2 regions of the Paraburkholderia sp. JPY419 genome follow, and region 2 is predicted to be linked to the other one. Evidence: predicted binding sites of a transcription regulator. Region 2 holds the regulator's gene; the other holds the start of a gene.
The links. Region 2 encodes LexA, which represses DNA repair genes until DNA is damaged. Its sites were predicted from a motif close to ACTGTATNNNNATACAGT; they were not measured.
Positions count from the first base shown of each region.

Region 1: QFZ91_RS19730 (ATP-dependent helicase) is a predicted target of LexA. The motif match lies at 1,775-1,792, and genes of this name have one in related genera.

Region 1 is NZ_JBNDKV010000002.1:2,937,313-2,942,975, reverse strand. It holds gene QFZ91_RS19730 (ATP-dependent helicase) at 1-1,729, opposite strand, end outside; gene QFZ91_RS19725 (hypothetical protein) at 1,852-2,115, opposite strand; gene QFZ91_RS19720 (hypothetical protein) at 2,207-2,725, opposite strand; gene QFZ91_RS19715 (RNA-binding S4 domain-containing protein) at 3,083-3,301, shown strand; gene QFZ91_RS19710 (MATE family efflux transporter) at 3,596-5,011, shown strand; gene panS (ketopantoate/pantoate/pantothenate transporter PanS) at 5,348-5,663, shown strand, end outside.
Region 2 is NZ_JBNDKV010000002.1:317,112-322,774, reverse strand. It holds gene nodI (nodulation factor ABC transporter ATP-binding protein NodI) at 1-82, opposite strand, end outside; gene QFZ91_RS07680 (universal stress protein) at 421-888, shown strand; gene QFZ91_RS07675 (DUF2939 domain-containing protein) at 960-1,577, opposite strand; gene QFZ91_RS07670 (hypothetical protein) at 1,697-2,041, opposite strand; gene lexA (transcriptional repressor LexA) at 2,164-2,814, opposite strand; gene QFZ91_RS07660 (sulfate ABC transporter substrate-binding protein) at 3,125-4,171, shown strand; gene cysT (sulfate ABC transporter permease subunit CysT) at 4,332-5,228, shown strand; gene cysW (sulfate ABC transporter permease subunit CysW) at 5,225-5,663, shown strand, end outside.

The DNA of each region.
Region 1 (5,663 bases), 2.6 Mb from region 2:
CGATCAGCGGCACGCCGGATTCGTCGCTGGTGGCGTCGGGCGGATCGAGCGTCAACTCAGTCAGGAAGCGCTCCCGCGACGGATAGGTACCCGCAATGCTTTCCATCTGCAGCAGGTCCGCGTGACGGATCGCGGCGTCCTCGTGATTGCGCTCCAGATGCGGCTCGTACCAGCGCCGCACCATCTCGAACTCGGCGGGCCACGGCGTTTGCCGGCCATACACGCTCGACATCAGCTTGACGAACGGATGCCAGTCTTCCTGCGCCCTTGCGGGCGCCGCAAACGCGGCGAGCACACCGCCCGCGGTCGCGACCGGATCGCCGCCGTCCGCGCGCGCGACGATGTCATCGAGCACCTTCGCCGCGGTGGCCGGACCGACGCCCGGCAGCAGCTGCACGACGCGAAAGCCGGCGACGCGGTCGCGCGGATTCTCGGCCCAGCGCAGCACCGCGAGCACGTCCTTCACGTGCACCGAGTCGAGAAATTTGAGCCCGCCGAATTTGACGAACGGGATGTTGCGGCGCGTGAGCTCGATCTCGAGTGCGGCGCTGTGATGCGCGGCACGGAACAGCACCGCCTGCGACTTCAGCTTGACACCCTGCTCGCGGGCTTCGAGCACCTGCTCGACGACGTAGCGAGCTTGCGCGGCGTCGTCGGCGACCGTGACGAGGCGCGGGCGCTGCGCCGACGCCTTGTCGGTCCACAGATTCTTCGTGTAGCGCTCGCTCGCAAGTTCGATCACCGCGTTCGACGCGGCGAGAATCGGCTCGGTCGAGCGATAGTTGCGCTCGAGCGTGACCTGCTTCGCGGGCGGCTCGAACTGCGCGGGGAAATCGAGGATATTGCGCACGGTCGCGCCGCGAAACGAATAGATCGACTGCGCGTCGTCGCCGACCACGGTCAGGCCGCGGCCGTCCGGCTTCAGCGCGAGCAGGATCGACGCCTGCAGGCGGTTGGTGTCCTGGTATTCGTCGACCAGCACATGGTCGAAGCGCGCCGACAGATCGGCCGCGATGCTGGGCTCGGCGGCCATGTGCGACCAGTAGAGCAGCAGATCGTCGTAGTCGAGCACGCTCTGCTTCTGCTTCGCGTCGACGTAGGCGGCGAACAGCCTGCGCAGATCGTCCTCCCATTCGCGACACCACGGAAACGCGCTGTCCAATACCTGTCCGAGCGATGCACCGGTGTTGACGACGCGCGAGTAGATCGCGAAGCAGGTGCCCTTCGCCGGAAAGCGCCGCTCTTTCGCGGACAGTCCGAGTTCGTGGCGCACGAGGTTCATCAGGTCGGCGGAGTCTTCGCGGTCGTTGATCGTGAACGCGGGCGCGAGGCCGATCAGATCCGCGTATTCGCGCAACAGCCGCGCGCCGACGCTGTGAAACGTGCCCGCCCACGTCAGCCCTTGCGCGAGCGCGGCGCGTGCACCGACGGTGGTGGCCGCGGCGCCGGTGATGCGTGTCACGCGGCGGGTCATTTCGAGCGCCGCGCGCCGCGAGAAGGTCAACAGCAGGATGCGCTGCGGATCGGCGCCCTTCACCACCAGATTAGCGACGCGATGCGCGAGCGTGTTGGTCTTGCCGGAGCCCGCGCCCGCGATCACGAGCAGCGCGCCGGGCAGCGCGTCTGGCGTGTCGGTCCCGTATTCGACGGCTTCGCGTTGAGCGTCGTTGAGCTTGGCGAGCCAGGCGGCGGTATCGAACGACGGAGCGGATTCGGCGACGGTGGACACTGAGCGGTTTTTGTGGATTGGATGGATTTTCAGGATGCGACGCATACTGTATATCCATACAACCCAATGCGACAAGCGCCCCTTTTTTGGGGCGCCTGCCTGGCGGTTTACGCCGCGCGCTACTACTGCTTCTTCGCGTCCTTCACATTGGCCTCGGCGGCGGCCTTGTCGGCATCGGCCTGCGCGTCGGTTTTGGTCTTGTCCGCTTTCGCCTGGGCGACCGCGGCTTTCTTGTCGGCCTTCGCCTGCTCTTTCGCGGCCTTCTTGTCCGCGTGCGTGGCGGGCGCCGAAGCCGGGTCCGCGGTCTGCGCGAGCACGGCCGATGACAGGCAAGCCGCGATCAGCGCGGCGTAAATGCGGGTTCGGCTGGAACGGTCGATGTTCATCTGGGTTCTCCGTGAGGCACAGCTTGCAAAGTGACAGACGCCCGCGGCGCGCGAGCCTCGCCGACCCACGCGCCGCGGCATCCAGCAGGGCTTAATGCTTGACGTCCGCGCCGTCGGTCTGCGCGGCAGCCTGCCCTTCCATCTCCATCTTCATTTCGTTGTTGGCGCTCTGTTTGTCCGCCTTCTGGTTCAGCTTCGCGCCGCGCACCTGCTCCTTGTACTGGTCCTTCGCGGCCTTCTGCTCAGCCTTCAATTCCGCCTTCGAGGACTTCTTCGCCGCGCGATACTCGGCGTTGGCCTTCGCGTCGGCGTCGCGCTTCTGTACGAGCGGGTCGGTCGAGCCCGAAGCCGTCAAACGGCCCGGCGGCGGCGCGGCGACGCCTTGCGCGGCGGGCGCGCCCGGGACTTGCTGCATGCCTTGCGCCGACGGCGGGGCCTGCATGCCTTGGGCGCCGGCCGCGGACGGCGGCGCCATCTCGGCGGCCCCTTGGCTCTGGATCTGCGCCTGACCACCGATGCCTGTTGCCGGCTGCGCGGTCTGCGCGACGGCGGCCGTCGCGGCAAAGACGGTGAGGGCGGTACCGATCAGGAGCGTACGAATGTGGGTCATGGCTATCCTCTCTAGACTTAGTTGTGACACGGGCGGACTCTCTGGCGTCGTGATGACGGAATGGCCCACGCGCCCCCGCCCGGTCTATGCGTCGCTGGATGGGTGGCCGCGGAGCGATCCCGGAATGCCAGCGGGCTTTGCTGCTGAGGTGCACTTTAGGAGTGGAATCCATCCGGCGCGACCAGCGTTACGCAACGTTTCACTCTCCACAACTGAATAACATCTACTTTCATTTGCTTGCGCAATGACTCGCTGGATGCATCCGACACAGGCGAGACGGCCCCGCGCCGACGCGCCGCCGTGCACTTGCTTTATGATGCGAACCCCCAACGCGACCCGTGCCCAAGGTGCAAAGTCATGCCCAATCTCAATTTCACGCTGACCGGCGAGTACGTCGAACTCCACAATCTGCTGAAGATCACGGGCCTCGCGGATAGCGGCGGTTCCGCGAAGATGATGGTCGCGGACGGCGCCGTGATGGTCGATGGCCGGGTCGAGACCCGCAAGACCTGCAAGATCCGCGCGGGCCAGGTCGTGTTGCTCGGCGACACGCGGATCGCGGTCCACGAAGGCTGACGCCACTCCGGAAATTCGCAGGACGCCGCGCACCGGAACTGTGCGTTGTCCATCGACATCGCCCGGGCGAGGCAATAAGCTGTCGGTTTCGACAGGTAAACGACGGACCGCGCCACGGGCGAGGAGTCGGCTGACCGGCTCGCCGCCGCGCCGCGGAATTTCTCCGCCCGCTGCCCCGCGCTCCATCGCCCGTCGGAGCGCGGCGCGATGCAATGCGGCGCCGCTTGCGCCCGCCTCTCGCTGTCGCCACTGCGGTTGCCGCCGCAGTTGCCAACTTTCGCCGCCACGCAATCGATGACTCAACCCAGCTTCGCCCACGCGGCCAGCCGGCCGCCGACCCTATCCCGCCACGCGGCCGACACCGCGCGGCTCGCCGCGCCGCTCGCGATCGCGCAACTGTCGCAGATGGCGATGAGCGTGACCGACACGATCCTGCTCGGCTCGCTGGGCCCCGACGCGCTCGCCGCCGGCGGCCTCGGCGCGAACCTCTTTTTCGTCGTCGTCACGCTGCTGCAGGGCGTGCTGACCTCGGTCAGCGTCAGCGTCGCGCACGCGCGCGGCGCGCAGGACGACGGCCGCGTGCCGCATATCTACTGGACCGGTTTCTTGCTGTCGGTGCTGCTGGCGGTGCCGGCGTTCATTCTGTTGTCGTTCGCGTCGCACATCCTGCTCGCGTTCGGCGAGCCGGGCCTGCTCGCGCACAACGTCGGCCAATACGCGGCGGTGCTGCGCTGGGGCGCACCCGCGAGCCTGATCGGCGTCGGCCTGATGCGCTCGTTCCTGCCGGCGATCGGCGCGGCGCGGCGGCTGCTGTGGGTGTCGATCGTGAGCGTCGGCGTGAACGGCTTTCTGAACTACGGGCTGATTCACGGCGCGTATGGGCTGCCGCGGCTCGGCTTTCTCGGCTCGGCGGCCGCGACCACGATCACCGTGTGGCTGACCGCGCTCGTGCTGATGGCGCTGCTGCATCTGCGGCCGCGCTTCCGGCATTTCGTCGTCGCGACGCGGCCGAAGCTGCCGCTGATGGGCGAGCTGTTCGGCATCGGTTGGCCGGTCGCGATCACCTACGGCGTCGAGTCGACGCTGTTCCTTGCCACCGGCCTGATGGTCGGCCTGCTCGGCGAATCGCAACTGGCCGCGCATCAGATTGCGCTGAACGTCGCGTCGGTCGCGTTCATGGTGCCGCTGTCGATCGGCCAGGCGGCCAATGTGCGGGTCGGCTACTGGGCCGGCGCCGGTCAGCCGCTCGCCGCGCGCCACGCGGGCTTCGTCGCGCTCGCGCTCGGCGTCGGCTTCATGTCGATGTCGGGTCTCGTGCTGATCACCGCGCCGCATTGGATCGTCGGCCTGTATCTGCATCTCGACGACCCGGCCAACGCGCCGACCATCGCGCTCGCCAGTTCGCTGCTCGGCGTGGCGGCGATCTTCCAGATCGTCGACGGGATGCAGGCGGTGGGCTCCGGCTGTCTGCGCGGCCTGAAAGACACCCGCATCCCGATGATCGCCGCCGCGTTCGGCTACTGGGTGATCGGCTTTCCGACTGGCTATCTGCTCGCGTTTCACGCCGGCCTCGGCGCGCGCGGCTTGTGGTGGGGGCTGGCGGCAGGTCTCGCGAGCGTCGCGCTGCTGATGACACTGCGGTTTCACAAGCTGAGCGGCCGGCAACCGCCGACGGTGGCGTCAATCGCACCGCCCGCGCGCTCGGTCTGAGCGGCGCAGCGGCAAGTCTCACTCCTGAAGCACTCACTGTAAAAGGTAAAATGCCCGCCGCTGCACGCGAGCGCTAACCCGCGCTCACGCGCCAGGAACCGCACGACGGCGCGCCTCACCAAGGCAAAAGCCGGACTGGCGCCGCCGGAGCACCCACCATTGCCCGCGACGCGTGCGGCTTCGATTGGCCGCCCGTGTTTGCCGCGCTTTCGCCACGGCGCTTGCCGTAGCCGCTTCACCCGCTTCGGCGCGACGAACGCCGCAACGCCAGCCGACACCCGGCCGCGCCGCGGCCCCCGCTTTCTCGCGATACAACATAACCAAGGACCACCCGCCATGCTTGCCCGCGTCACCCGCCTATTCCCGCTCTGGGCCGTGCTCGTCTCGGTCGCCGCGTACTTCTCGCCGGCCTCGTTTTCCGGCGTCGCGCCGCACGTCACCACGCTCCTCACGATCATCATGCTGGCGATGGGCGTCACGCTGTCGGCCGGCGATTTCCTGCGCGTGTTCACGCGTCCCGCGCCCGTGATCGCCGGCATCGTGCTGCACTACCTCGTGATGCCGCTCGCCGCATGGGTCATCGCGAAGGCGCTGCGCATGCCGCCCGACCTGACCGCCGGCATGGTGCTGGTCGGCAGCGTCGCGAGCGGCA
Region 2 (5,663 bases):
CATGAAACGACAATCCGTCGACGACCGTTTTTTCGCCGTAGTTTTTCCTGACCTGATGGAATTCGATGGGGGCTGCGGGCATGACTCGAGCGAGGCTCCGGAAGAAGACATAACGTACGCGCAAGACACACAACATACCTGCGACGCACGCATTGCGCACAGGCCGCTTATTCTAGGGTATCGGCCACTGACGCGAGTGGGTGTCCGGGAACGCGTAATGCATGGGATGCGATGCGTTCGCATACGAACTTTTGCGGTGCCACAAACGTGTGCGAACACTGCTCCAGGTGGCCCAACGCTTGTGCAGACGGCTTCAGCACGCACCGACTATGCACTTAGCGTTTTCCATCCCTTGCAAGCCGAATTGCGGCGCACCATGATTGATTCAGACCGCGCTTTCCGCGGAATGGGAGAAGACAGATGGCGAGCTATCAGAAAATCCTGTTGTGCTACGACGGCTCGCGCGAAGGCCGCAAAGCCCTGCGTTGCGGCGCCGATCTGGCGTTGGACCTGAAGGCGGAAACGCATCTGCTGTCGGTAGTAGACATGCGTTCGAGCATCGCGCAAAGCGCGGGCTTATTGACCGATGTGGCCTGCGGAAGCTTCGAAAAAACGGCCCGCGAAATTCTGCAGGAGGGCGTGAACTGGCTGACCGAGCGAGGCGTGAACGCGCAGGGGCATTTCGCATTCGGTCATCCGATCGACGAGATCGCCAATCTTGCCAACGAGTTGCACGTCGACCTCGTGGTGGTGGGACATCGTTGCCGGACCGGTTTGTCGAGGTGGTGGATGGGGGCGGGCAACACGCCGCTGCTCGACCGCGTGTCGTGCAGCATTCTGGTGGCGTGCTCGTCCGCGCAGGAGCAGCAGCAGGCGGCCGCGGCGTAATACGAACAAACTTGACACGCGGCTGGCTTCAATGGCCAGCCCGCGCATCTCCGCAGTTCACGGCTTGAACCTCACTCGTTCAGATTGATCGCCGCGAGCTTCCACGTGACCAGACCTTCGCGACGGAAGATAGCCGAATAGTTCGCGTTGCCTTCCCCGCGGCGGTACGTGACCACAAACTCGTTGAGACTCCGATAGCCGGCCGTGCTTTGACGCCCGGGCGGTGGCGCGCTTGCGTGCGTGGTGGTGTCGCCCGCGGCCGATGCGGCCGGCGCTTCGCCGCCCGCGGCTGGCGGTGTTGACGGTTGCTCGCCCGGTGTGCCGCGCGGCGGCATGCCGTTCAGCAGTGCCGCGACGCCGTCGGGTGTCGCATAGGCATCGACGAGCGGGCCGATCAGTGTCACGCCGATCACCGCGCCGATCGTGGCCATCTTGTTGCCGGCATCCGCTTCGAGGCGGCGCGTCAGCATCGCGCCCACCTGCTGCTTCAGGCTATCGCGCAGCGCAGGGAAGTCGACGTACTGATTGACGGTTTGCACGTCACGCGCGTCTGCCGCGCGTTTGAGATTGTTCACCGCGAGATACGGCGACGCGTAAATAAACCCCAGCGCGGCAATCACGATCACCACGATCAGCGTGATCAGCAGCGGCCGGGTGGCGCTGCCCTGTGTGCGTTTCGGAATGGTCATCGAATGGGACTCCACGTCAGTGATGATCTAACGTCGACCACGGCGAGGTCGAAACGATCCCATCCCACGCGAATCTCTGAACATCCGAAGTGCTTATTGCATGCGTGCTCAGAATTCGCTCAGGCTTCGAACACCGCGCCGTGCACGTTGGCTTCGTCGGCTATGCAACGATCGATCATACGGCATACGGCGTCGACCGTGCCGACCATGATCAGTCGCGACGGTCCATGATAGACCCGCACCGGAGCGCGGCGCGCGGGCTCCGCGATATTCAGCGCCGAATTCAGCGATACGCGCGCAAACGCCGGCAACGACGACGGCAGACCGCAAGCTTCGGCAGGCACGTCGAACAGCGACGGCGTGCGCGCCGCGGGCGCCTCGATCGGCGCGCAAGGCGTGAGCTTGCGCAGATGGCGCAGACGGCCGAACTGGCGAAAAGGCAGCAGGCGGGCAAGGCGTTCCATGAGTCTCTCCAGACGATGCGGCTTGAATGCGCGGCGTAATGCGGGCGTCAATGCGGGCGTCAATGCGGGCGTTAATGCGGCTTGGTTCGGACAAACCGGCGCGAGCGGTCCGGCAATAAAGATCAGAACTCGCTGGGGCGAATCAGCCCGACCGCGATCCCTTCGAGCGCGAAATCCGCGCTGCCGGTTTCCACGAAGATGTTGTCGTAGTCGGGGTTTTCGGCGATCAGTTCGATGCCGTTCGGCCGGCGCTTCAGACGCTTGACCGTCACGTCGTCGCCAAGCCGCGCAATGATGATCTGGCCGTCTTTCGCTTCGCTGCGCTTTTGCACCGCGAGCAGGTCGCCGTCGAGAATGCCGGCGTCGCGCATCGACAGGCCGCGCACCTTCAGCAGGTAGTCGGGCTTGCTCGAGAACAGCGCCGGGTCGCACGCGTAGTGCTGCGAGATATGTTCCTGCGCGAGGATCGGGCTACCCGCCGCGACCCGGCCGATCAGCGGCAATGACAACTGCATCAGGCCCGCATGCGGCAGCGTGAACTGGTGCGGCGCATCCTCCTGCCCGGACAGCAGGCGGATGCCGCGCGACGCGCCGGCCGCGAGTTCGATCACGCCCTTGCGCGCCAGCGCGCGCAGATGCTCTTCCGCGGAATTGGCCGAGCTGAAACCGAGTTCGGCGGCAATTTCCGCGCGAGTGGGCGGGAAGCCGGTGCGTTCGATCGCGCGGCGGATCAGATCGAAAACCTGCTGCTGTCGTGCGGTGAGTTTGGTCATGGCCACTGTATGTATGAACAGGTGACTGTATTTTTATACAGTATTCGGCGCATTTCAAGCTTTACTTTAAGTTCGACACAAGGGGCGCGCTGGGGCGTCGTTTATCGGCGACATGGCGACGATTTCGGCGTCTGAACAGCCGGCGCGTCTGCCGTTACCACTTTTGGGCATTAAAAAATGAAGAAACATTATTTTTAATGATGAAAGCCCTTCGATAGACTGGCTTCCAGTTAGCGCTCATGTGCACGTGACCGCGACGCAAAACAACACCACACGCTAAACAGCGGACACCACGCGGAGAAAGGTTGAAATGAACCATCGGCATATGGGGCTTGCGGCTCGGACCAGAAAACTGATCACGGCGCTTGCCGTCGGCGCGGCGGGTACGCTCGGCATGTTGGACGCAAGCGGCGTCGCGCACGCCGACACCACGCTGCTGAACGTGTCCTACGATCCGACGCGCGAGCTATATCAGGACATCAATCAGGCATTCGGCAAAGAATGGAAGGCCAAGACCGGCGAAGCCGTCACCTTCAAGCAGTCGCACGGCGGCTCGGGCGCGCAGGCTCGCTCGGTGGTCGACGGTCTGCAGGCCGACGTCGTGACGCTCGCGCTCGCATATGACATCGACGCCATCGCGAACAAGGGGCTCGTCGACAAGAACTGGCAGAAGCGTCTGCCGGACAACGCCTCGCCGTACACGTCGACGATCGTGTTTCTGGTGCGCAAGGGCAACCCGAAGCACATCAAGGATTGGGACGATCTGGTGAAGCCGGGCGTGTCGATCGTGACGCCGAATCCGAAGACCTCGGGCGGCGCGCGCTGGAACTACCTGGCCGCGTGGGCGTACGCCGAGCATCAGCCGGGCGGCAACGACCAGAAGGCCAAGGAGTTCGTCAGCAAGCTGTACAAGAACGCCGGCGTGCTCGATTCGGGCGCGCGCGGCGCGACCACCAGCTTCGTGCAGCGCGGTATCGGCGATGTGCTGATCGCGTGGGAAAACGAGGCGTTTCTGTCGGTGAAGGAGTTCGGTCCGGACAAGTTCGAGATCGTGGTGCCGACGGTGAGCATCCTGGCCGAGCCACCGGTCGCGGTGGTCGACAAGGTCGTCGACAAACACGGCACGCGCAAGCTGGCCGACGCGTATCTGAACTTCCTGTATAGCGAGGAAGGGCAGGAGATCGCCGCGCGCAATTTCTATCGTCCGCGTTCGAACAAGGTGCCGGCCGATCTGACCGCGAAGTTTCCGAAGCTGAAGCTGTACACGATCGACGATTCGTTCGGCGGCTGGACCAACGCGCAGAAGACCCATTTCGCGGACGGCGGCGTGTTCGATTCGATTTATCAGCCGCAGTAACAGCATCGCCTGAAGCACGGGCACAGGCAACAAGGGCGCGCCCAATGGGCGCGCTTTCGGCTAACCGGGACCCGGCGGCCAGCAGGGCGGTAGTACTGCAACACCGCAACACCGCAACACGAACAACCGCGCGAGCATCAACCATGAACGAGTATCCAGCATGACCACGTTGACCTTCCGCAAGCCGAGCGCATTGCCCGGCTTTGGCCTGACACTCGGCATCACGGTGGCTTATTTGAGCCTCGTGGTGCTGATTCCATTGGCGGCGACCTTTCTGAAAACCGCGACGCTCGACTGGGACCAGTTCGTGCGCGCGGTGACGTCGCCGCGCGTGCTCGCGTCGTATCGGCTGACGTTCTTCTCGGCGCTCGGCGGCGCGCTGATCAACGCGGTGTTCGGCTTTCTCGTCGCGTGGGTGCTGGTGCGCTACACGTTTCCGTTCAAGCGCATCGTCGATGCGGTCGTCGATCTGCCGTTCGCGCTGCCCACCTCGGTCGCGGGCATTTCGCTCGCGGCAGTGTATGCGGGTAACGGCTGGATCGGCCAGTTCCTCGCGCCGCTCGGCATCAAGATCGCGTTCACGCCGGTCGGTGCGCTGGTCGCGCTGACGTTCATCGGCCTGCCGTTCGTCGTGCGCACGGTGCAGCCGGTGCTCGAGGAGTTCGAGCGCGAGCAGGAAGAGGCGGCCGCGTGCCTCGGCGCGTCGCGCTGGCTCACGTTTCGCCGCGTCGTGCTGCCGGCCGTGTCCCCGGCGCTCTTGACCGGCTTCGCGCTCGCCTTCGCGCGCGCGCTCGGCGAATACGGCTCGGTGATCTTCATCGCCGGCAATGTACCGATGAAGTCGGAGATCACGTCGCTCCTGATCATCACGAAGCTCGAGCAATACGACTATGCGGGCGCGACGGCGCTCGCGGTCGTGATGCTGGTCGTGTCGTTCCTGATGCTGCTGCTGATCAACACGCTGCAGTGGTGGCTGCAGCGGCGCACGAGCCGCGGCAATGCGGGGCCGGCGCCAGTGGCCACGAGCGTCGCGGCAATCGGTGGAGGTGTGCAATGAGCCGTCTTCCGACCATCCCGGCGAGCGGTGCGCGCCGCCCCGATCCGGTCAGCGAACCGCCCGTCGTGCGCTGGCTGCTGATCGGCGTCGCACTGCTGTTTCTCGCGCTGTTTCTGGTCGTGCCGCTCGCCGCGGTGTTCTATCAGGCGCTGAATAAGGGGTTGCGCTTTTACTTCGAAGCGCTCGCCGATCCGGATGCGCTGTCGGCGATCAAGCTCACGTTGCTCACCGCGTCGATCGCTGTGCCGCTTAACCTCGTGTTCGGCCTCGCGGCGTCGTGGTGTATCGCGAAGTTCGACTTCCGCGGCAAGGCACTGCTGACCACGCTGATCGATCTGCCGTTTTCGGTGTCGCCGGTGATCTCCGGTCTGATCTACGTGCTGATGTTCGGCGCGCAGGGCTGGTTCGGCCCGTGGCTCGAAGATCACAACGTGC